One region of the Streptomyces sp. NPDC001339 genome, then DNA from elsewhere that is predicted to be linked to it. Evidence: riboswitches for the same ligand, from Rfam matches in the RefSeq annotation. Region 1 holds a riboswitch; each other region holds the start of a gene.
The links. A riboswitch is a leader RNA that binds a small molecule or an ion and turns the genes downstream of it on or off. The one in region 1 is predicted to bind cobalamin.
Positions count from the first base shown of each region.

Region 2: it holds a riboswitch for cobalamin, as region 1 does, so the genes downstream of both, ACFY12_RS23365 (cobalamin biosynthesis protein) here and ACFY12_RS21195 (prenyltransferase/squalene oxidase repeat-containing protein) in region 1, are expected to answer to the same signal.
Region 3: it holds a riboswitch for cobalamin, as region 1 does, so the genes downstream of both, ACFY12_RS31570 (ABC transporter substrate-binding protein) here and ACFY12_RS21195 (prenyltransferase/squalene oxidase repeat-containing protein) in region 1, are expected to answer to the same signal.

Region 1 covers NZ_JBIAWT010000007.1:51,176-58,135, forward strand. The annotation lists gene ACFY12_RS21175 (ECF transporter S component) at 1-165, opposite strand, end outside; gene ACFY12_RS21180 (ABC transporter ATP-binding protein) at 162-1,781, opposite strand; gene ACFY12_RS21185 (energy-coupling factor transporter transmembrane protein EcfT) at 1,778-3,010, opposite strand; gene ACFY12_RS21190 (SCO2322 family protein) at 3,007-3,828, opposite strand; gene ACFY12_RS21195 (prenyltransferase/squalene oxidase repeat-containing protein) at 3,828-5,156, opposite strand; cobalamin riboswitch at 5,342-5,494, opposite strand; gene ACFY12_RS21200 (aldehyde dehydrogenase) at 5,768-6,960, shown strand, end outside.
Region 2 covers NZ_JBIAWT010000007.1:565,428-572,387, reverse strand. The annotation lists gene ACFY12_RS23385 (alpha/beta hydrolase) at 1-722, opposite strand, end outside; gene ACFY12_RS23380 (class II aldolase/adducin family protein) at 846-1,502, opposite strand; gene ACFY12_RS23375 (anion permease) at 2,003-3,283, shown strand; gene ACFY12_RS23370 (hypothetical protein) at 3,308-3,544, shown strand; cobalamin riboswitch at 3,830-3,962, shown strand; gene ACFY12_RS23365 (cobalamin biosynthesis protein) at 4,090-5,064, shown strand; gene ACFY12_RS23360 (cobyric acid synthase) at 5,061-6,656, shown strand; gene ACFY12_RS23355 (putative cobaltochelatase) at 6,712-6,960, shown strand, end outside.
Region 3 covers NZ_JBIAWT010000014.1:104,963-111,922, reverse strand. The annotation lists gene ACFY12_RS31590 (ArnT family glycosyltransferase) at 1-1,470, shown strand, start outside; gene ACFY12_RS31585 (arylamine N-acetyltransferase) at 1,498-2,388, opposite strand; gene ACFY12_RS31580 (helix-turn-helix domain-containing protein) at 2,526-3,113, opposite strand; gene ACFY12_RS31575 ((2Fe-2S)-binding protein) at 3,209-3,913, opposite strand; cobalamin riboswitch at 4,005-4,187, shown strand; gene ACFY12_RS31570 (ABC transporter substrate-binding protein) at 4,219-5,298, shown strand; gene ACFY12_RS31565 (FecCD family ABC transporter permease) at 5,295-6,464, shown strand; gene ACFY12_RS31560 (ABC transporter ATP-binding protein) at 6,461-6,960, shown strand, end outside.

The DNA of each region.
Region 1 (6,960 bases):
CGCGGCGAACAGCCAGGGCGCGTCCTGGGAATGGGCGAGCCCGGACGCGGAGTCGGCGAGCAGCGGCCACCCGAAGGCCATCACACCGGTGAGCGAGACCAGGGTCAGCGCGGCGATGGAGCGGGGCCCGAGGCGTACGGGGCGGGCCTGGCGGGCCGGGGTCATCCGGTGGCCTCCAGGGCGTGTGCCACCTGGGGAACGGTCAGCCAGGGCAGCGGGGCCAGCACCTTGGCGACCTGCGGGGCGAAGGAGGGAGAGGAGACGACGACCTCTTCGGTGGGACCGTCGGCGACGGCCTCACCGTCCGCCAGGATCACCACACGGTGCGCCAGTTCGGCGGCGAGTTCCACATCATGGGTGGCCAGGACGACGGCGTGGCCCTCGGCCGCCAGGCCGCGCAGCACCTCGATCAGGCGGGCCTTGGCCGCGTAGTCCAGCCCGCGGGTGGGCTCGTCGAGGAGGAGCAGCGGAGGGCGGGCGGTCAGGACGACGGCGAGGGCGAGGGCGAGCCGCTGGCCCTCGGACAGGTCGCGGGGGTGGACGGAATCGGGAACATCGGGCAGCAGCCTGCCGACCAGGGCCCGGCAGCTGCCCGCGGGGGCGTCCGCGTCCTGGTCGGCCGCGGCGCACTCGGCGGCGACGGTGTCGGCGTAGAGGAGGTCGCGGGGTTCCTGGGGGACGAGGCCGACGTGCCGCAGCAGGGTGCGCGGGCTGGTGCGGTGCGGGACGGCACCGCCGACCCGTACCGACCCGGAGGACGGCTCGTGCATGCCGACGAGCGTGGTGAGGAGGGTGGACTTGCCCGCACCGTTGCGGCCCATCAGCGCGATGATCTCGCCGCCCCGGACCGTCAGGTCCACCCGGTGCAGTGCGTCGGTCCGTCCCCGGCGGACGCCGAGCCCGGAAACCTCCGCGACCGCACCGGAGCGCACGTCCGGGATGTCGCCGCGGACGGGCACGGTCGCCCGGCCCAGCCGCTCGCGGAGCGGGGCGGCCTTGCGCCGGGCGTCGCGTACGGACAGCGGCAGGGGCGACCAGCCGGCGAGACGGCCGAGCGCCACGACCGGCGGGTGGACGGGAGAGACGGCCATGACGTCGGCCGGGGCGCCCATGACCGGGGGTGCGCCGGGGGAGGGGAGGAGGATGACCTGGTCGGCGTAGTGCACGACGCGTTCCAGGCGGTGTTCGGCCAGGAGGACGGTGGTTCCCAGGTCGTGGACCAGGCGCTGGAGTACGGAGAGCACCTCTTCGGCGGCGGCCGGGTCGAGGGCCGAGGTCGGCTCGTCGAGGACCAGGACCTTGGGGTGGGTGGTGAGCACCGAACCGATCGCCACCCGCTGCATCTGGCCGCCCGAGAGGGTGGTGAGGGCGCGGTCGCGCAGATCGGCGAGGCCCAGCAGGTCCAGGGTCTCCTCGACGCGGCGGCGCATCACGTCGGGGGCGAGGCCGAGCGACTCCATGCCGTAGGCGAGTTCGTCCTCGACGGTGTCGGTGACGAAGTGGGACAGCGGGTCCTGGCCCACGGTGCCGACGACATCGGCGAGTTCACGTGGTTTGTGGGTGCGGGTGTCGCGGCCGTCGACGGTGACGCGGCCGTGCAGGGTGCCGCCGGTGAAGTGCGGGACGAGTCCGCAGACGGCGTTCAGGAGGGTGGACTTGCCCACGCCGGAGGGGCCGACCAGGAGGCACAGTTCGCCCTCGGGGACGGTCAGATCGATGCCCTGGACGGCGGGCGCCGCGGCGTCGCCGTACGTGACCGAGACCTGCTCGAACCGGATCACTGGGTGGGCTCCTTCTTGTGCCGCTCGTTTTCGTGCCGCTCGTGCTTCTCGTACGTCTCGAGCTTCTCGTACGTCTCGTACTTCCTCTGCTTCCCGTGCTTTACGGATTCCTCGTGTGCCGATGCCGATGCCGATGCCGATGCCACGGCCGGGGGCGGGGCCGGCGCCACGATCGCCGGAAGCAGTCCGAGGAGGACGGCCGCGGCCGGCCAGAGGGGGAGGACGGGAGCGGTGAGGGGGACCGCGGGCGGGTGCAGGGCGGCGGGAGCGTAGGCGCTGGCCCAGATCATCGCGGCGGCCACGGCGATACCGGAGCCCGCGACGAGGCAGGCGCGCGGGCCCCAGCGCTCCGGGCGGTACCGGGTGCGGACCGAGCGGCGGCCGCCGAGCCACAGTCCGCCGAGCGCCGCGGCCAGTCCGCCGAGCAGCAGCGGCAGCCCGTAGCCGCCCCCGGTGCCGCCCAACAGGCCGTACGTACCGGCGCAGATGCCGAGCAGGCCGCCGAGGGTGAGCGCGGAGGTGGTGTGCCGTACGGCGCGCGGCACCTGTGCGCTCCGGCCGTAGCCGCGGGCGTCCATGGCCGCGGCCAGCGCCACCGAACGCTCCAACGCGCCCTCCAGCACCGGCAGACCGACCTGGAGCAGCGCCTTGAACCCGCGGTCGGGGCGGCCGCGCAGCCGGCGCGCGGCGCGCAGCCGCTGGACGTCGGCGACCAGGTTCGGTGCGAAGGTCATGGCGACGACGACCGCCACGCCCGCCTCGTACAGCGCGCCCGGCAGGGACTTCAGCAGCCGGGCCGGGCTGGCGAGCGCGTTGGCGGCGCCGACGCAGATCAGGAGGGTGGCCAGCTTCAGCCCCTCGTACAGCGTGAAGAGCATGCCCTCCGCGGTGACCCGGCCACCGAGCCGGACGCCCTGCGCCCAGTCCGGCAGGGGCACTTCGGGCAGGGTGAACAGGGTGTGGGTACCGGGAACGGGCGTGCCGAGAACGACCCCGAAGACCAGCCGGATGGCGATCACGACCAGGCCGAGCTTGACGAACGCGCCGTACGAACGGGCCCACGGCGCATCCGTACGACGGACCGCGACCACATAGCCGGCCACTCCCACCAGGAGTCCCAGCAGCAGCGGGTTGGTGGTGCGGGAGGCCGCGGTGGCCAGTCCGAGCGCCCACAGCCACCAGGCGCCGGCGTGCAGCGCGGTGGTACGGGTCGCCTGCGGGGCGCTCATCCGCGTCGGCGGCGCGCCTGCCACACGGCCGCCGCGCCCAGTACGACGACGGCCGCGACACCGCCGAGCAGCCCGGCGGACGGCCCGCCGCTGTCCTCCCCGCTGCCGTCCTCCGCGCCGCTGCCCTTCGCCGCGGTGTTCTTCCCGCCGCCGTCCTTCGTCCCGCCGGGTCCGCCGGAGCCGGATCCGTCCGACCCCTTCGACCCGTTCACCTGGTCCCCGCAGCCCGCCTTCGGGTACCCGGCGATGGCGCACAGCAACGCGCTGGAGTCGTAGCGCAGCGGCGGCGCGACCGCGGCCAGCGCCTCACCCGCCGAGGCATCCTCGGGCACCTGGGCGCACTCCGTCCGGGCCTTCGGCGGCCGTTCGCCGTCCGGCGCGTCCGAGGCGGTGCCGAAGTCGAGGACGACGCCGATCCGCTTACGGCCGTCCTTGGCGGGCGTATCGCGGCAGATCGCGTCGAAGTCCGCGGCCGTACGCGGCGTGCCGGCCGCCGCGGAGTCGGCGCTGACGGTGAAGCGGAAGCCCTCGACCGTGCCATCGGCGGGCCGTACGGTGGCCGGCCCCGCGGTGGCGTACGTCCAGGAACCGGAGCCGCTCGGGCCACTGCCGCCCTTGGCCTCCGCGCCCTGCCAGAAGGACCAGTAGCGGTACTCCTGGGCCTGGGCCGGCCCGGCGCCCAGACCGACGACCGCACCGGCCAGCAGCACCGCCCCGAAGACCCGCCCGGGACGTGTCAGCAGCGTCAGCCGTATCAGCCGCGCCGGTTCGGTACGCCCCGTCCCCCACCTCTGCCGCGCCGGCCACGTCCGCCGCATCAGAGATCGTTCTTCTTCCTGCGGCCGCTCAGCAGGAAGCCGATGCCGGCACCGATGGCGAGCCCGATGCCGATGACCAACCAGAGGCCGAAGCCGCCGCCGCTGTCCTTGGAGTCCTCGGCTTCGCCGGACGTGTCCGAGCCGTTGCCGTCCTTCTCGTTCACCGAGGCCGGCTTGGGGCCGGTCGCGTTCAGCGCGGCGACCAGGTCCGTACCGCCGAACGACCGCGGGTCGGTACCGGTGGCGTGCGCGGCCAGCACCAGCTGGGCGTACGCGGCCGGGCCGCTCTGCTCGGCCCAGCCCGCCGCGTTCCGCTCCAGCCACTTCAGCGGCTTCTGGGCCGCGGAGCCGTGCCCACCGGCCGCCAGCGCGACCACGGCATCGGCGGTGTTGCCGACATCGGGCTGCTTCTCCTGACCCGGCATCGCGGAGGGCAGATGCTGCTCGTTCGCGTCGAGCTGTGCGACGAGGTAGGCGGCACCGGCGTCCGCTGCCCGGTCCCGTCCCGCCGTCCCCTGCTGCTTGCCGTCCTCGCAGCTCAGCGGGTTGACCGGGGTGTCCTGACGGTCACCGGAAGGTGCCACGACGAAGCCCTTGCCGAGCGCGCCGGTGGCCGCGGCCGCCGTGGCGTCCGCGTTCGGCGCCGCTCCCTTGAGCTGGAAGGTGAACGCGCCGCGCTCGCCCTCCTTGACGTCGGCGTCGCAGCCCAGCTGGAAGGTGAGCAGCCCGTCGTACGGGTTCTTGCCGCCCTTCCGGGACGTGACCGACTCCGGCTTCTCGCCGGCCGCCGTGAGCGCGCCGATCACCACGGAGGTGGAGTTGGCGTCGCTGGGCGAGCCGGGCATCGAGCTCCAGCCGCCGTCGTCGTTCTGCACCGACTTCAGCCAGTCCACGGCCTTCTTCACGGCGTCGCCGTGCCCGCCGAGGGCGGCCAGTGCCTGCACCGCGGCGGCCGTCTGGTTGGTGTCCCGCATCGTCTTGGCGTCGCAGGCCTTGCCCGGCTCGGCACGGAAGGCGGCGAACGAGCCGTCCGCGCACTGCTGCCCAGCCAGCCAGTCCACGGCCGGCGCCGCGGGCCGTACGCCCACCGTGTGCTGTGCCAGCAGCGCCAGCGACTGCCGCCAGACGCCGTCGTACTGCGGGTCCTTCGTGCCGTACAGCCCGCTCGGCAGCTTGCCGGCCGACGGGGCCGGCGACGGAGCGTCCGCGAACGCGGCGGGAGCCGCGGCCGTGCCCAGCACCGCCGCGGCAGCCAGCGCCGTGGCGGCGCGGCGTGCCAGGAAGGCGACGGGGTGCGTCAGCGGAGCGTGGGGAGCCATGGAAGCCATGGGGGCCATCGGGTCGGTGCCTCTCGGTTCGGGTCGCGGCGATGGTACGGAGCCGCGCTCGGCAGGCCGCGCGCGCCGATCCTGCGATCGGGCGCGCGAGGACACCGGGCTCAGCTCCGCATACCTCGACGGTGCCGCACGCCGGGCCGTCCGCCCAGGTGGGCGGCTTACGGTTCCGGTGGCGGGAGCCTTGGTCGTGCCCCATCGGGTGCTCCGGCTCGTACGGCCGGGTGCGGCGCGCGGGCCGGGCCAGCCGTCCTCACGGTTGCGGGTCAGCGCCGGATTTCCACCGGCTTCCCCCGATCAGGTACGGATGAAGTTGTCCCGCCCACCTTAACCGGCGCCGCCCCGGATCCCGACGGGTCGGCGACAGGCATCGAGCATTTCTGCTATTCCGGGCATTTCGGCCATACCGGGTTAAGTGGTCGAGCTCATGCCGTGGACGTCTCGTCATGGACTCCTTCTCATGAACCCCCTCTCACGAACCCCCTCTCACGAACCCCCTCTCAAGGACTCCTTCTCATGGACTCCTGCAACTAGAACTGGTATCAGTTCCTGACGGTAGGGAGCACCGGCGTCGGACAGCGGCCAACCCGCAGGAGGCGGCAGCGATGAGCGACCTCGTCGAGCACGGAAAGCTCTACATAGGCGGTGAGTTGGCCGATCCGGCCGGCCGGGACGTGATCGAGGTCGTCTCACCGCACACCGAACAGGTCATCGGCCGGGTCCCGCACGCCTCGCGGGACGATGTCGACCGCGCGGTGTCGGCCGCCCGCACGTCCTTCGACTCCGGGGTCTGGGCGCATGCCCCGCTGGCGGACCGGATCGCGGTGGTGACCCGTATCAAGGACGCCTTCGCGGCCCGTAGCGAGGAGTTCGCCAAGGTCATCAGCTCCGAGAACGGCACCCCGTACACCTCCGGCGTCATGGTGCAGTCGCTGGCCGCGGTGCTGGCCTGGGACGCGGCGCTGACGGTGGCCCGCGACTTCTCGTTCGAAGAGCGGCGGGACGGTGTGCTGGGACCGATCCTCGTCCGGCGCGAGCCGGTCGGGGTGGTGGCGGCCGTAGTGCCCTGGAACGTCCCGCAGTTCACCGCCGCGGCCAAGCTCGCGCCCGCGCTGCTGGCGGGCTGCTCGGCGGTACTGAAGGTGTCGCCGGAGACCCCGCTGGACGCATATCTGCTGGCGGAGATCGTCACCGAGGCCGGGCTGCCGGAAGGGGTGCTGTCGATTCTGCCCGCGGACCGCGAGGTCAGCGAGTACTTGGTCGGGCATCCGGGAGTGGACAAGGTGTCGTTCACCGGCTCGGTCGCGGCCGGCAAACGGGTCATGGAGGTCGCCGCCCGCAACCTCAGCCGGGTCACCCTCGAACTCGGAGGCAAATCCGCGGCGTTGATCCTGCCGGATGCGGACCTGGACGCTGCGGTGGCCGGCATCGTGCCGTTCGCCTGGATGATCAACGGCCAGGCCTGCGTGGCCCAGACGCGGATCCTCGCGCCGCGCGCCCGCTACGACGAGATCGCCGAACGGTTCGCGGCGGCCGCCGACGCGCTCACCGTCGGCGACCCACTGGATCCGGCCACCGAGGTCGGGCCGCTGGTCGCCCGCCGCCAACAGCAGCGCTCTCTGGACTACATCGCGCTCGGGCGGGAGGAAGGCGCCAAGGTCCTGACGGGCGGCGGGCGGCCGAAGGGGCAGCCGACGGGCTGGTACGTCGAGCCGACCCTCTTCGGCGAGGTCGCCAACTCCATGCGGATCGCGCGTGAGGAGATCTTCGGCCCGGTCATCTGCCTGCTGCCGTACGA
Region 2 (6,960 bases), 510 kb from region 1:
GCCATGGTCGCGCCGACGGACCAGCCGTGGAGGACGACGGCCCGGGCGCCGTAGCGGACCGCGTAGCGGATCGCCGCGTCCAGGTCGCGCCATTCGGTGTCGCCGAGATGGTTGATGCCGTCGGTGGTGCGGGGCGCGCCGAGGTCGTTGCGGTAGGCGATGTCCAGGACGGGCAGCCGGTGGCGGTGCAGGAAGGGCATGACCACCATGGGGTGTTCACGGGTGGTGCCCAGGCCGTGGGCGGTGATGACCCAGGTATCGCGTACGCCGGGGACGAACCAGGCGGGGAGGGGGCCCAGTTCGCCGGGGATGTCGACGTCGGCGCAGTCCAGACCGAGTGCGTCGCGGGGGTTGCCGATGTGCACCTGCGGGGTGAGCCGCATCCGGGTGCCCGGCCGGAGGGCGCCGTGGGTGACCCGTTCCAGACGGCGTACGACGGCGTCCACGGGGTGCGGTCCGCCATGGACGACGGAGCCGATCACGGCATGGCAGCCGGCTCCCGTGAGGCCGTAGGTGCCGGGCCGCAGGGACACCAGGCTGCGGGTGAGGGTGATCCGCTCGGCGCCGACGGAGTGCACGGTGAGACGGGAGTCGCCCGGGAGGGGGTGCTCGGGTGACGGTTTCAGGGCGATATCGCCGGCGTACCGGCCGACCGCCACGGCGGCCGCCCCGGCACCGAGCGCACTGAGGGCGGCCGTGGCCGCCGCTGTACCCGGACGCATCTCCTCAGTGTGCGCAGCGGCGTCGGGTGCGGCCACTTGGCGGAGACGGCGGGGTGAGCGGCCACCGGACGGACGGCGGGGCTTCCGGCGCAGGGCCCGGGCGGCCGGGCGGTGTGCTGGACCCTAAGGCTGGCCGTAGCCCGCCAGGCGGGCGCCGGCCGCGGCCAGCTCGTCGGCCGACAGCAGGCTGGGAGTGTGCCCCGGTACGGAGCGGGCCAGGAGCCAGACCCGGCACATCCACTCCAGCTGGGCGGTGCGGTCGAGGGCCTGGTCGAGGCTGTCGCCGTAGGTGAGGGTGCCGTGGTTCCGGAGCAGGGCTCCGGTGCGGTCGCGGAGCGCGTCGAGCAGGTGCGCGGCGAGTGCGTCGGTGCCGTAGAGGGCGTACGGGGCGACGCGTACGGGGCCGCCGAGCGACGCGGCCATGTAGTGGACCGGCGGGAGTTCGGTGAGGAGCGTGGAGACGGCGGTGGCGTGCGGGGCGTGGGTGTGGACGACGGCGGTGGCGTGCGGGGTGCTGCGGTACACCGCCAGGTGCATGGGCAGCTCGCTGGTCGGCCGGAGATGGCCGATGATCTGGCGTCCTTCGAGGTCGACGGCGGTGGTGTCACCGGGGCCGAGCCGGTCGTAGGGGACGCCGCTGGGGGTGACCAGGATCAGGTCCTTGATGCGGCGCGAGACATTGCCGGACGTTCCGACGACGAGGCCGTCGGTGACGGTTCTTCGGGCGGTGGCGACCAGTTCGCTCCAGGCGGCGGCGAGCGGGTCGGGGCGGTCCTTCATGGGTCCTCCGGCTCGGTGCGACGACAGGGGGCGGTGCGACGGACAGGGCGGTGCGGCGAAAAAGCGCGGAAGCGGATGCGGCGGACAGGCGGGACGCCGGACAGGCGGGACGGCGGCGGACGGGCGGGACGACCGACAGGCGGGACGACGGATGGCGAATGCGCGCCACCGTACGGGCAGGCCGGGGCCGGGGCCGGAGGCGCCGAGGGCCCTCCGTTCCGGTTCCGCCATCAGGTGACATTTCTTACCGCTCCTCGCCCTGCCGGCCGTTGCGGGGCGGGCCCCCGCGCGCCCCTCCCCCTACCCTCGGCCCCCTGGGAGCCCTGCTACGGCAGAGCAGAACAAGGTGGCCGAAAGGTGAGGCGGAAGTGACGTGAGAGGCACCTCCGCGCGAACAGCGCGGTGACGTCATCGCCAGGCCCGCATCAGTTCACTTTCCGTTCACCCACTCTCCGTACGGTCCCCGGCGACACTGACCTTCGAACTGATTGCCTGGGTGAATGGAACACATCACGCTTCTCATCGGGATCGTGATCGTCACGGCCTTGGTGTTCGATTTTACGAACGGCTTCCACGACACGGCCAACGCAATGGCCACCACCATCTCCACCGGCGCCCTGAAGCCCAGGACCGCGGTGGCGATGTCGGCAGCGCTCAACCTCGTCGGCGCTTTCCTGTCCGTGGAGGTGGCCAAGACCATCTCCGGGGGGATCATCGATGAGAGCGCCGGTATCAGACCCGAAGTGATCTTCGCCGGTCTGGTCGGCGCCATTGTGTGGAACCTGCTGACCTGGCTCGCGGGCCTCCCCTCCAGCTCGTCCCACGCGCTCTTCGGCGGTCTGATCGGTGCCACGCTGGTCTCCGTCGGCTCCCAGGGCGTGCACGGTGACGCCGTGGTGATGAAGGTCCTGATCCCGGCGGTGGCCGCCCCGATCGTCGCCGGAGTGGCCGCGACGGCCGCGACCCGGCTGACCTACCGCCTGGCCCGCAACCGCGACGAGGCCGACACCGCCAAGGGCTACCGCGCCGGCCAGATCGCCTCGGCCGCCCTGGTCTCGCTCGCCCACGGCACCAACGACGCCCAGAAGACGATGGGCGTGATCACCCTCGCGCTGATCACCGGAGGCGTGGTCGCCCCGCACGCCGACCCGCCGCTGTGGGTCATCGCCTCGGCCGGTCTGGCCATCGCGCTCGGCACGTACCTGGGCGGCTGGCGGATCATCCGCACGATGGGCAAGGGCATCACCGACATCCAGCCGCCGCAGGGCTTCGCCGCCCAGACCGGCGCCGCGGCCACCATCCTGGCCTCCTCCCACCTCGGCTTCGCGCTCTCCACCACCCAGGTCTGCTCCGGCGCGGTGACGGGCTCGGGCCTGGGCCGCAAGGGCGGCGTGGTGCGCTGGTCCACGGCCGGCCGGATGGTCGCCGCCTGGGCCCTGACGCTGCCGGCCGCCGGTGCGGTCGCGGCGGGCGCCGCGCTCCTGGCCAAGCAGGGCACCTGGGGCGTGACCGCGACGGCCGTCCTCGCCCTCGCCGTCTCCGGTGCGATCTGGGCCGCCTCGCGGCGCAACACCATCGACCACACCAACGTCAACGAGGTGCCGCCCGCCGAGCCGGCGGGCGTGGTGACCACCGCGCTCCGGGCTGTCTCCCCTCCCCCGGCGGGCCAGCCGGCCCCGGCCGCCTCCGGCGACGCCTCGCACTCCGCCGACGAGCCGGAGGTCGCACAGCACGGCTCCCCGTCCGCCCCACGCGCCCAGGCCGCGACGGCCACCCCCTAGCGGCTCTCACCCAAGGAACCCTTCATGAGCATCGACTGGGCAGCATTCGGTCAGGTCTTCGGCGTCAGCATCGTGGTGACGGTCGGGATCGTGGGCCTGTTCACCCTCGGCATCGTCGGTACCTCCCGCAAGCCGGGCCGGGAGGGCGAGGCCGCCGCGGCGACCGCGCCCGGTGCGGGCGCGCGGGCCGGGGCGGTGGCCGCCTTCGCCCTCTGCGCGGCGGCCGTGGCGTACGGCATCTACCTGATCGTCGCCAGCTGACAGAGAGTCCTGACAGAGAATCACGGCGCCGAAGAGAATCACGGCACCAAGGGGAGGCGGGGCCCCGCTCGAGGCGTTCGCGGATCACGGCATCGGCCACGATCCGCGAACGCCTCTCCGCTTCTCCGGCCGACGTCTCCGGCCGGCGCGTCGTCACCCCTGCCACTCCGTTGCCCTTCTGTGGCCTCCGCCACAGCCGCCGCCACGGCGTAGCGCCGCAGGTCAAGGGCGAGTTGACGGGCGTTCGCGGCGCGTGGTGGACTGCCGGAGCCAATCGGCGACAGCAGAGGAAGTCCGGTGCGAATCCGGCGCGGTCCCGCCACTGTCACCGGGGAGCGCTCCTCCGACGAGGGCCACGGCTCGTACCCGTACGGGCTGGAAGGCCGGAGGCCACGCCGATCCGGGAGCCAGGAGACTCTGGTCGCCGTTCACGTCGAACCAGGGCGCGGACCCTGAGTGAGGACATACCGCCATGGCCCTGTCGTCTCCTCCCTGCCGTCCGCCCGCCGCAGGGCCCGTTCGAGGCCTGACGGCGGCCTGATCCGATGCGCGGCGAACACGCGGGATACGCGTGCGGCGCGGCCCTCGGCTTTCTCGGTGACCTGGTCGCGGCGGATCCGCGGCGCGGCCATCCGGTGGCCGCGTTCGGCCGGGCCGCGTACACCGTCGAGCGCCGGCTGTGGCGCGACCACCGCGGCTACGGGGCGGTCCATGCCGTGCTGTGCGCGGGTGGCGCGGCCGCCGGTGCCGCACTGCTGCAGCGCGCCGTACGGGACCATCGCGGTGCCCGGGTCGCGCTGACCGCGATGACGGTGTGGGCCGTGCTGGGCGGCACCTCGCTCGGCCGGGAGGCGCGGGCCCTCGGCGGAGCGCTCACGGCGGGCGACTGGGACGTGGCCCGGGAGCGGCTGCCGCATCTGTGCGGGCGCGATCCCCAGGCCCTGGACGGGCCGCAGATGGCCCGCGCGGTGGTGGAGTCGGTCGCCGAGAACACCTCGGACGCGGTGGTGGGCGCACTGGTGTGGGGCGCCGTCGGCGGAGTGCCCGGGCTGGTGGCGTTCCGGGCGGTGAACACACTGGACGCGATGGTGGGTCACAAGTCCCCGCGTTACCGCCGCTTCGGCTGGGCCTCGGCCCGGCTCGACGACCTCGCCGGCTGGCCCGGCTCCCGGCTGACCGCCGCGCTGACCGTGCTCGCCGGCCCGGACCGGCGCGGCGCGCTGCGGGCCTGGAAGGCGGACGGCGCGGCCCACCCGAGCCCCAACGCGGGCCCGGTGGAGGCGTCGTTCGCGGGCGCCCTGGACGTACGGCTGGGCGGCACGCTGGCGTACGGCGGACGGGTCGAGCACCGCCCGGTGCTCAACGGCGGGGCGCGGCCGGCCACGGCGGCGGACATCGAGCGGGCGGTACGGCTCTCGCGGCGGGTGAGCGCGCTGGCGCTGGCGGCGACGGTGGCGGGGCGGCTGGCGGCGGGGCTGGCGTGGGGCGCGGTACGGCGGACGCGAAGGGAATCGCGATGAGCGGGCGGACGGCTGCGTCCGATGGCACGGCATCCGGCGGTACGGCATCCGGCAGCAAGCCGGGCGGCGGGCTGCTGGTGGCCGGTACGACCTCGGACGCGGGCAAGAGCGTGGTGACGGCGGGCATCTGCCGCTGGCTGGCCCGGCAGGGCGTCAAGGTGGCGCCGTTCAAAGCGCAGAACATGTCGCTCAACTCCTTTGTGACGCGGGAGGGCGCGGAGATCGGACGGGCCCAGGCGATGCAGGCCGCCGCGGCCCGAGTGGAGCCGACCGCGCTGATGAACCCGGTGCTGCTCAAGCCGGGCGGCGACCGCAGCAGCCAGGTGGTGCTGCTGGGCAAGCCCGTGGGTGAGCTGAGTGCGCGCGGCTACCACGCCGGGCGGCAGGAGAAGTTGCTGGGCACGGTGACGGAGTGCCTGGCCGAGCTGCGGCGCACGCACGACGCCGTGATCTGCGAGGGCGCCGGCAGCCCCGCCGAGATCAACCTGCGGCGCACCGACATCGTGAACATGGGCATCGCCCGGGCCGCCCGGATACCGGTGGTGGTGGTCGGTGACATCGACCGCGGCGGGGTCTTCGCGTCCTTCTTCGGGACCACGGCGCTGCTGTCGAAGGAGGACCAGGCGCTGGTCGCGGGGTATCTGGTCAACAAGTTCCGGGGCGATGTGACGCTGCTGGAGCCCGGGCTGGAGATGCTGCGCGGCCTCACCGGCCGCCCCACGCTGGGCGTGCTGCCCTTCGCGCACGGGCTCGGCATCGACGAGGAGGACGGCCTCCGGGTGTCGCTGCGCGGCGCGGTGCGCGAGAGCGTGGTGGCCCCACCGCACGGCGCGGACGTCCTGCGGGTGGCGGTCTGCGCCGTACCGCTGATGTCGAACTTCACCGATGTGGACGCGCTGGCCGCCGAACCGGGCGTGGTGGTGCGGTTCGTGGACCGGGCCGAGGAACTGGCCGATGCGGATCTGGTGGTGCTGCCCGGTACCCGCGGTACGGTCCGGGCACTGGAGTGGCTGCGTGCGCGCGGTCTCGCGGACGCCCTCGCCCGGCGGGCCGCCGAGGGCCGCCCGGTGCTGGGCATCTGCGGCGGCTACCAGATGCTCGGCGAGCGCATCGACGACGAGGTCGAGTCGAGGGCGGGCACGGTCGACGGACTGGGGCTGCTGCCCGTACGGGTGCGGTTCGCGGTGGAGAAGACCCTCGCCCGCCCGTCCGGCGAGGCGCTGGGCGAGCCGGTGGAGGGCTACGAGATCCACCACGGTGTCGCCGAAGTCACCGGCGGGGACGAGGCGTTCATGTCCGATGACCAGGGGCACGGCCTGGACGGCTGCCGGGTGGGCTCCGTATGGGGCACACACTGGCACGGTTCCCTGGAGAGCGACGCCTTCCGCCGGGCCTTCCTGCGACGGGTCGCGGCCGACGCGGGCCGGGCGTTCGTCCCGGCCCCCGACACCAGCTTCGGCACCCTGCGCGAGGAGCAGCTGGACCGGCTGGGCGATCTGATCGAGGAGCACGCGGACACGGCGGCGCTGCTGCGGCTGATCGAGGACGGAGTGCCGGAGGGGCTGCCGTTCGTGCCTCCGGGGGCGCCATGAGGGGTACGCAACGGACGGTTCCGGGAGCCGACGGCGACGTGGAGGACGAAACAGCATGACAACCGCGCACAACACGACCACCCCGCAGTACCCCTTCACGGCCGTCGTCGGCATGACCGATCTACGGCTGGCACTGCTGCTGAACGCGGTGAGCCCCGCGGTCGGCGGGGTGCTGGTCCGCGGCGAGAAAGGGACCGCCAAGTCGACCGCAGTACGGGCACTGGCGGCGCTGATGCCGACCGTGGACGTGATCGGCGGCTGCCGCTTCGCCTGCGCGCCCGCCGCGCCCGACCCCGGCTGCCCC
Region 3 (6,960 bases), on a different contig from region 1:
CCGGTCACCGTCGCGCTCGACCGGCACACCATCCCCGACACCCTGCTCGTCCTGCTTCTCGTCCTCGCCGCGGGATCGCTGCAGAAGGCCGTCACCACCGGGAGACTGCTGCCGCTGCTCCTCTGCGCGATGTGGGTGGGGCTTGCCTTCCAGGCCAAGATGCTCCAGGCATGGCTCGTCCTGCCGGTCTTCGCCGCGGTGTACCAACTGGCGGCGCCCGGCTCCCGGTGGGACCGGGCCTGGCGGCTGCTGCTCGCCGGGACCACCGCCCTCGCCGTCTCCTGCTCCTGGCTGCTGCTGGTATGGGCCACCCCCGCCCCGAACCGTCCCTACATCGACGCGACCACCAACAACAACCCCTTCACCCTGGTCTTCGGCTACAACGGGCTCAGCCGCTTCGGCGACGACCCGAACGCGCTGGGCGCCGTCGCCGGGACGGCCGCCAGCCGCACCACCGACAACACCGGCTGGACCATGCTGGTCAACCAGGACCTGGGCCCGCAGATCGCCTGGCTCCTGCCGCTCGCCGTACTGGCCCTGGCACTGGGCGTGTGGTGGCGCGCCGGACAACCGCGCACCGACGGCCGGCGGGCGGGCTTCCTCCTCTGGGGAGGCTGGCTGGCGGTGCATGTCGTGGTCTTCAGCAACTCCAACGGCAACCACGGCTACTACACCACCGTACTGGCCCCGGCCCTCGCCGCGCTGACCGGCGCCGGAGTCACCCTCTTCTGGACCGAGTACCGCGCCGGCGGTGCCGGTGGCGGTCGACGAGCCGCGCTGCCGGTCGCCATCGCCCTCACGTCGCTGTGGGCCGCGGCCATCGAAGTACGGCACCGCGACTTCGCGCCCTGGCTGCTGCCGGTGGTGCTGATGCTCGGTCTGTGCGGGACCGTCGGCCTGTGCACCCGCGGACCGCGCACCACGCGACGGGCGGTGCAAGGTGCCCTGGCGGCCTCCCTGGTGTCCATCCTGCTAGCCCCGGCGGTCTGGGCGGCCTCCTGCCTGGACCCGCGGTACGGCGGCTCACCGATGTCGCCGCTGGCCGGGCCCGTCGGCCCCGACTACCGCGGCAAGCGCCACCACCGGGTCACGTTCCCACGCTTCCCCTTGAGCAGCCCATCCGTCCGCGACGCCGCCCTGCTCAAGTACCTTTCCGCGCACCGCTCCGGGGAGAAGTACCTGCTCGCCACGCAAGCCGCCTACGGCGCCGAGCCCCTGCTCCGCGCCACCTCCCAGCCCATCCTGGTCATGGGCGGCTTCACCGGCCTGACCCCCTATCCGGCCGTACCACAGCTCACCGACCTGGTCGCCACCCACCAACTGCGCTACGCCCTGCTGACCACGCGCCGCCCCGCCACACCGGCATCCTCCTGGGTGAAGCGAAACTGCACGCGCATCCCGCCACGCGCCTACAGCCGCATCTCGGACGGCAGCTACACCCTCTACGACTGCGCCCGACGCGCCGACTGAGGTCTCACGTGGACTCCAGCTGAGGTCTCACGTGGACTCCAGGAGCTCTGCCACCCCCGCAACGGCCTGCGGACTGACGGGAATCCCGAAGATCTCCGTCAGCACTCCGTGCAACTCGCCCGCCTCTATGGTGCGTTCGGTGCGGGAACCGTCCGGCCGCAGGGTGGTCCACGCCGTCCCGTCGAGCACATGGTGGTGCGTGGCGCTGAACCGCTGGATGTAGGGGCGTTGGATGAACGGCGACTTGGCGTGGGTGGAGACGAAGTGGCTGCCGACCGCGTAGTCGATGGGGTATTGGGGGTTGAGGGTGAAGGAGTAGCGGTCCTGCCATCCCTGTGGTCCGCGCTCGTGAAGCCACCACTCGTGGGAGCCGAGGGCTGAGGAGCGCCGTTCCATCGTGAAGTCCCAGCCCTCCACGGACAGTTCGGCTCCGTGGATGACGGGGATGGGGGCGAGCGGGCCGCGGCCGAAGCCGACGTCGCTCAGCCAGAGCCGGTCGTCGTCCGCCGCCGTGACGGCCAGCATCGCGTGGGTGGCGGGACGGAGCCTGCCGGCGCCCTCGGTGACGCGGCCGTGCACTCCGGTGAACTCGAAGCCCAGCCGTTCCAGGGCGGCGGCGAACAGGGTCACGTGCTCATAGCAGTAGCCCCCGCGCCGCTCGCGCACCAGCTTGTCCTGCACGGCGTCCACGTGCAGTGCTATCGGCACGCCGAGCAGGGGATCGAGGTTCTCGAACGGGATCGAGGTGACATGCGCGCGCTGGAGTCCGCGGAGCGCCTCCAGAGTCGGGGCGCGGTCACCTTCGTAGCCGATGCGGTCCAGGTAGGCGTCCAGGTCGAGCTCGTCGCCACTCCATCCGTAGGCGGGGTCGGCATGGAGGGTGTGAGGGGTCAAGGGGGTATGGGGGATGTCGTTCATGGCGTTGTCCTTGCATTGCATCGCATTGTCCTGCGTGTGAGGCAGCCGACGAAGGGATCTGCCCAGGAATGTGCTCAAGGCTGCGGCCGGCACCAAGCCATGGCAATTTTCGTTGCCGTTTCCGGGACGGGGACGGGCTACTTGCCGGAGCGGGGTTTGGCGCGTACGTGCATGCGCTCGCCCTGGCGGCCGAAGAGGCTGAGGATCTCCACGGGGCCGTCGCCGGTGCTGCCGAACCAGTGCGGCAGGCGGGTGTCGAACTCGGCGACCTCGCCCGGGCCCAGGATCAGATCGTGGTCGGCCAGTACCAGGCGCAGACGTCCGGCCAGGACGTAGAGCCACTCGTAGCCCTCGTGGGTGCAGGGATCGGGCGTGTGGCGCGTTGCCGGAATGACCGTCTTGTACGGCTGCAGCGGGCCCGGGTGCTGGGTCAGCGCGAGCACAGTGTTGCCGTTCACCTTCTTGGGGGTGAGACGGATACGCGGATCGCCGACTTCGGGGGCACCGACCAGTTCGTCCAGGGGCACCTGATGGGCCTGGGCGATGGGGAGCAGGAGCTCCAGACTGGGCCGGCGCTGCCCGGACTCCAGGCGGGACAGGGTGCTCTTGGAGATGCCGGTGGCCTCGGACAGCGCCGACAGAGTCACCCCGCGCTCGGTGCGCAGTCGCTTGAGGCGGGGGCCGACGTCGGCGAGGGCCTGGGTGATGGCGGGGGAGTGCTCCATGCCCCCATTCCACCGTGCCCGTCCCGATATCGGCAACAAAGGTTGTCGTAGGTGGGTCGTGGTCGCAGCCTGAGACACCGACCCCCGGGCCCGGTTCAGCCGGCCAGGGCGCAGTCCCCGCACTTGGTGCCCACTGGTGAGCGGTAGAAGAGGCAGCAACTGCGGCGACGGAACGTCAGGTCGGGGCCGGTGAGGTGTCCGGTGCCGGCCAGCCGGCCGGTGGCGAGCAGGCTGGTGGTGAGTTCGGTGAGCGGGCCGCGCAGATCCGGGCGGGCGGCCAGGAGTGTACGGGCCGCCTCCACGAGCGCGGACGCGGCGTTTCCGTCCAGGAGCCGGGGAGCGACCTTGACCCGCAGTCCCGCGGCCAGCGCCGCCAGGTGGCGGGGCACCACCTGCTCGTACAGCACCGCGGCGAGGTGTGGCCTCCGGTCGGCGTACCAGCCGGCGGGGACGGGCAGCCGTAGCGCCGGGCCGTCGTCCGCCCGGTGCAGTACGGACAGATCGGGCACGACACCGTGGATGAGCGTGCAGGCCAGGAGGGGGGACCACAGGCGCGCCGCGTGCCCGAGCTGTGCGATGGAGGCACCGATGCGCAGTTCGCGGGTGCGGTACCGCTCGGCGATGGCCTCGGCCCGGTCGGCGAAGCCCAGGGCGTAGGCGTCGTCGACCGAGTGCCAGCCCGCCTCCGGTCCGCCCAGGGGAAGGGTGAAGAAGCCGCCGAGAGCCGCCACGTCCGCAAGGGCCGCCGCGACGACTTCCGCCGGTGCCTCGGGAAGGGCAGGGCACAGGGCAGTGGACATGGTGAGTTCGCTCTCCTCGCACAGTGCGGTCCGTCCGGGGGCGACGCAGGCACCACGCACCTTTTCACCCCTCTTCTCACTCCTCGCTCGACGAAACGTACTATCGCCTGGTCAACACCGCGACGGGAGACAGGAAGCCGGTGCGATTCCGGCACGGTCCCGCCACTGTGACCGGGGAGTGCACCCCTCCGACAGGCCACTGCGCGCGGCGCGGGAAGGCCGGGGGAACGTCGATCCGGGAGTCAGGACACTGGCCTGTCGCGGGCTCGTTCCGAGGAGCGCGGACTCCCCAGGAGGCTCTACACGTGTACGACGGCACGCCCCGTCCCCTTCCCTCTTCTCCCTCTCTCCCTTCTCTCTCCGCTCCCCACCGGCGCTTCCGGCGGGCCGCGGCCCTGACCGCCGTCCTGTCGGCGATGCTGTTGGCCGGCTGCGGTACGACGAAGGGCGCCGTCGGTGACGGGAATTCCTCGGCCCGCTCGGCCTCACCAGCCTCACCGGCGAAAGGCTTCCCGGTCACGATCGACAACTGCGGTACGCGCACGACGTACCGCAAACCGCCCTCACGGGTGGTCACCATCCATCAGCACCCTGCCGAGCTGATGCTGGCACTCGGGCTCAAGGACCGGATGGTGGGTACCGCCTACCCCGACTCGGCCGTCCTGCCCGAACTGAAGAAGGACTTCGAGGCCGTACCGGAGCTCGCGAAGAAGGAACCATCGTTCGAGACGGTCCTGAATGCCGAGCCGGACTTCGTCTACGGGGGCTACGGCAGCGCGTTCGCCGAGAAGACGGGGCGTTCCCGGAAGGCGTTCGCCGACGCCGGTATCGACACCTACCTCAACCGTGAGTCCTGCGGGAAGAAGAAGCAGGTGTCCGTGGCGGACGACTACGACGAGATCCGGACCATCGGCAGGATCTTCGGTGTACCGGAGCGGGCCGAGAAGCTGGTCGGCGACCTCCGGGCGCGGGTCGGCCGGACCACCGAGGCGGTCAAGGGCGCACCCGCCGTGCCCGTGTTCGTCTACGACAGCGGTGACAAGTCGGCGTACACCGCGGGCGGCAAGGGCCTCGGCACCGAGATCATCCGGCTGGCCGGCGGACGGAACGTGTTCGCGGACCTCGACGGCGTCTTCGGTGACGTGTCCTGGGAGCAGGTCGTCGCCCGTAAGCCGGAGGTGATCGCGATCTACGATTACGCCGGAACCGGAAGCGTCGAGCAGAAGAAGGAGTTCCTGCTCTCGCAGCCCGCCCTTGCCGATGTTCCCGCCGTGAAGAACAAGCGGTTCGTCGTGCTGCCGCTGACCGACACCGTGCTCGGCGTCCGCCCGCCGTACGCGGTGGAGAAGCTGGCCAAGGAGCTGCACCCGGAGAGGCTCCGGTGACGGCCGCCTCCGCCAAGGCCTCCGTCAAGGCCGCCGCCCCCGCCAGGGCCGCTGCCTCCCCTGCCCCCTCCCACGCCGCCACCGTCCGGAGCACCGGCCCTGAGCGCCGGCCACGCCGGTGGTCCTTCCTCGCCGCCCTCGCCCTGCTCGCCGTCCTGCTGCTGGCGTCCGTCACGGCGGGTCTGGCCATCGGCTCGGTGCATGTGCCACCCGGTGAGGTGTGGGGCATCGTGACGCACGCGCTGGGCGCCGACTGGGGCGACTGGACGGAGCCGGTCCGGTCCCGGGCGCGCGAGACGATCGTGCTGGACGTTCGGGCCCCGCGCGTGCTGCTCGGGGCGGTGACGGGCGCCGGACTCGCGGTGGTGGGCACGGCGATGCAGGCGCTGGTGCGCAACCCGCTCGCGGAGCCCTACCTGCTCGGCGTCTCCTCGGGCGCGTCCCTGGGCGCCGTCGTGGTGATCGTCTTCGGCGTGAGCCTGTTCGGCGCCGTGTCGCTGTCGGCCGCCGCGTTCGCCGGCGCTCTGGTGACCCTGCTGCTCGTGTACGCCACGGCCCGCGCGGGCGGGCGCATCACCTCCGTGCGGCTGGTGCTGTCGGGGGTGGCGGTCGCGTCCGTCCTCACCGCGGTGATGGACCTGCTGTTGCTGACCGCCGACCGGGGCAACCAGGCGCGCGAGGTCCTCTCCTGGACCCTCGGCGGTCTCGGCGGTGTGCAGTGGGGCACGCTGTGGCTGCCGGGCGCGGCGCTGCTGCTCGGCATCGTCGTCCTGCTGGTCCAGGCCAGGTCGCTGAACCTGCTGCTCGCGGGCGAGGAGGCCGCCACGACGATGGGGCTGGACGTGGCACGGTTCCGGGCCCGTATGTTCGTCCTGCTCTCCCTCGTCACCGGGGTGCTGGTGGCGGCGGCGGGACCGATCGGCTTCGTCGGCCTGATGCTGCCGCACATCGTGCGCCTCTTCGTGGGCGGCGACCACCGCCGTGTGCTGCCCGCGGCCGCGCTGGCCGGAGCGGTGTTCCTGATCTGGGCCGATATCGCGGCGCGTACCGTCGCCGCCCCCATGGAGATCCCCGTCGGCGTACTGACGGCCCTGTGCGGCGGGCCGTTCTTCCTGTGGCTGATGCGCCGGGACGCCCGGCGGAACACCGACCGAGGAGTGGCATGACCTCGACCACGACCGCCACCGAACTCGCCGTGGAAGGCGTCACGCTCACCGCCGGCGCGCGCCACCTGGTGCGAGAGGTGTCACTGACCGCCCGACCCGGCGAGGTGGTCGGCCTGGTCGGCCCCAACGGCAGCGGCAAGTCCAGTCTTCTGCGTGCCGTCTACCGCGTGCTGCGCCCCGATGCCGGGTGCGTACGCGTGGACGGCACCGACGCCTGGTCCCTGCCGGTGCGGCGGCTGGCCCGCACCCTGGCCGCCGTCGTACAGGACCCGGGTGCAGACCTCGATCTGACCGTGCGGCAAGTCGTCGCCCTGGGCCGTACCCCGCACAAGCGGCTGCTCGACGGCGACACCGCCGAGGACGCCCGGCTCATCGAGTCGGCACTGGAGTCGGTGGACGCGGCCGGCCTGGCGGACCGGCCCTTCGACCGGCTCTCCGGGGGCGAGCGCCAGCGCGTGCTCATCGCGCGTGCCCTGGCCCAGCAGCCCTCGCTGCT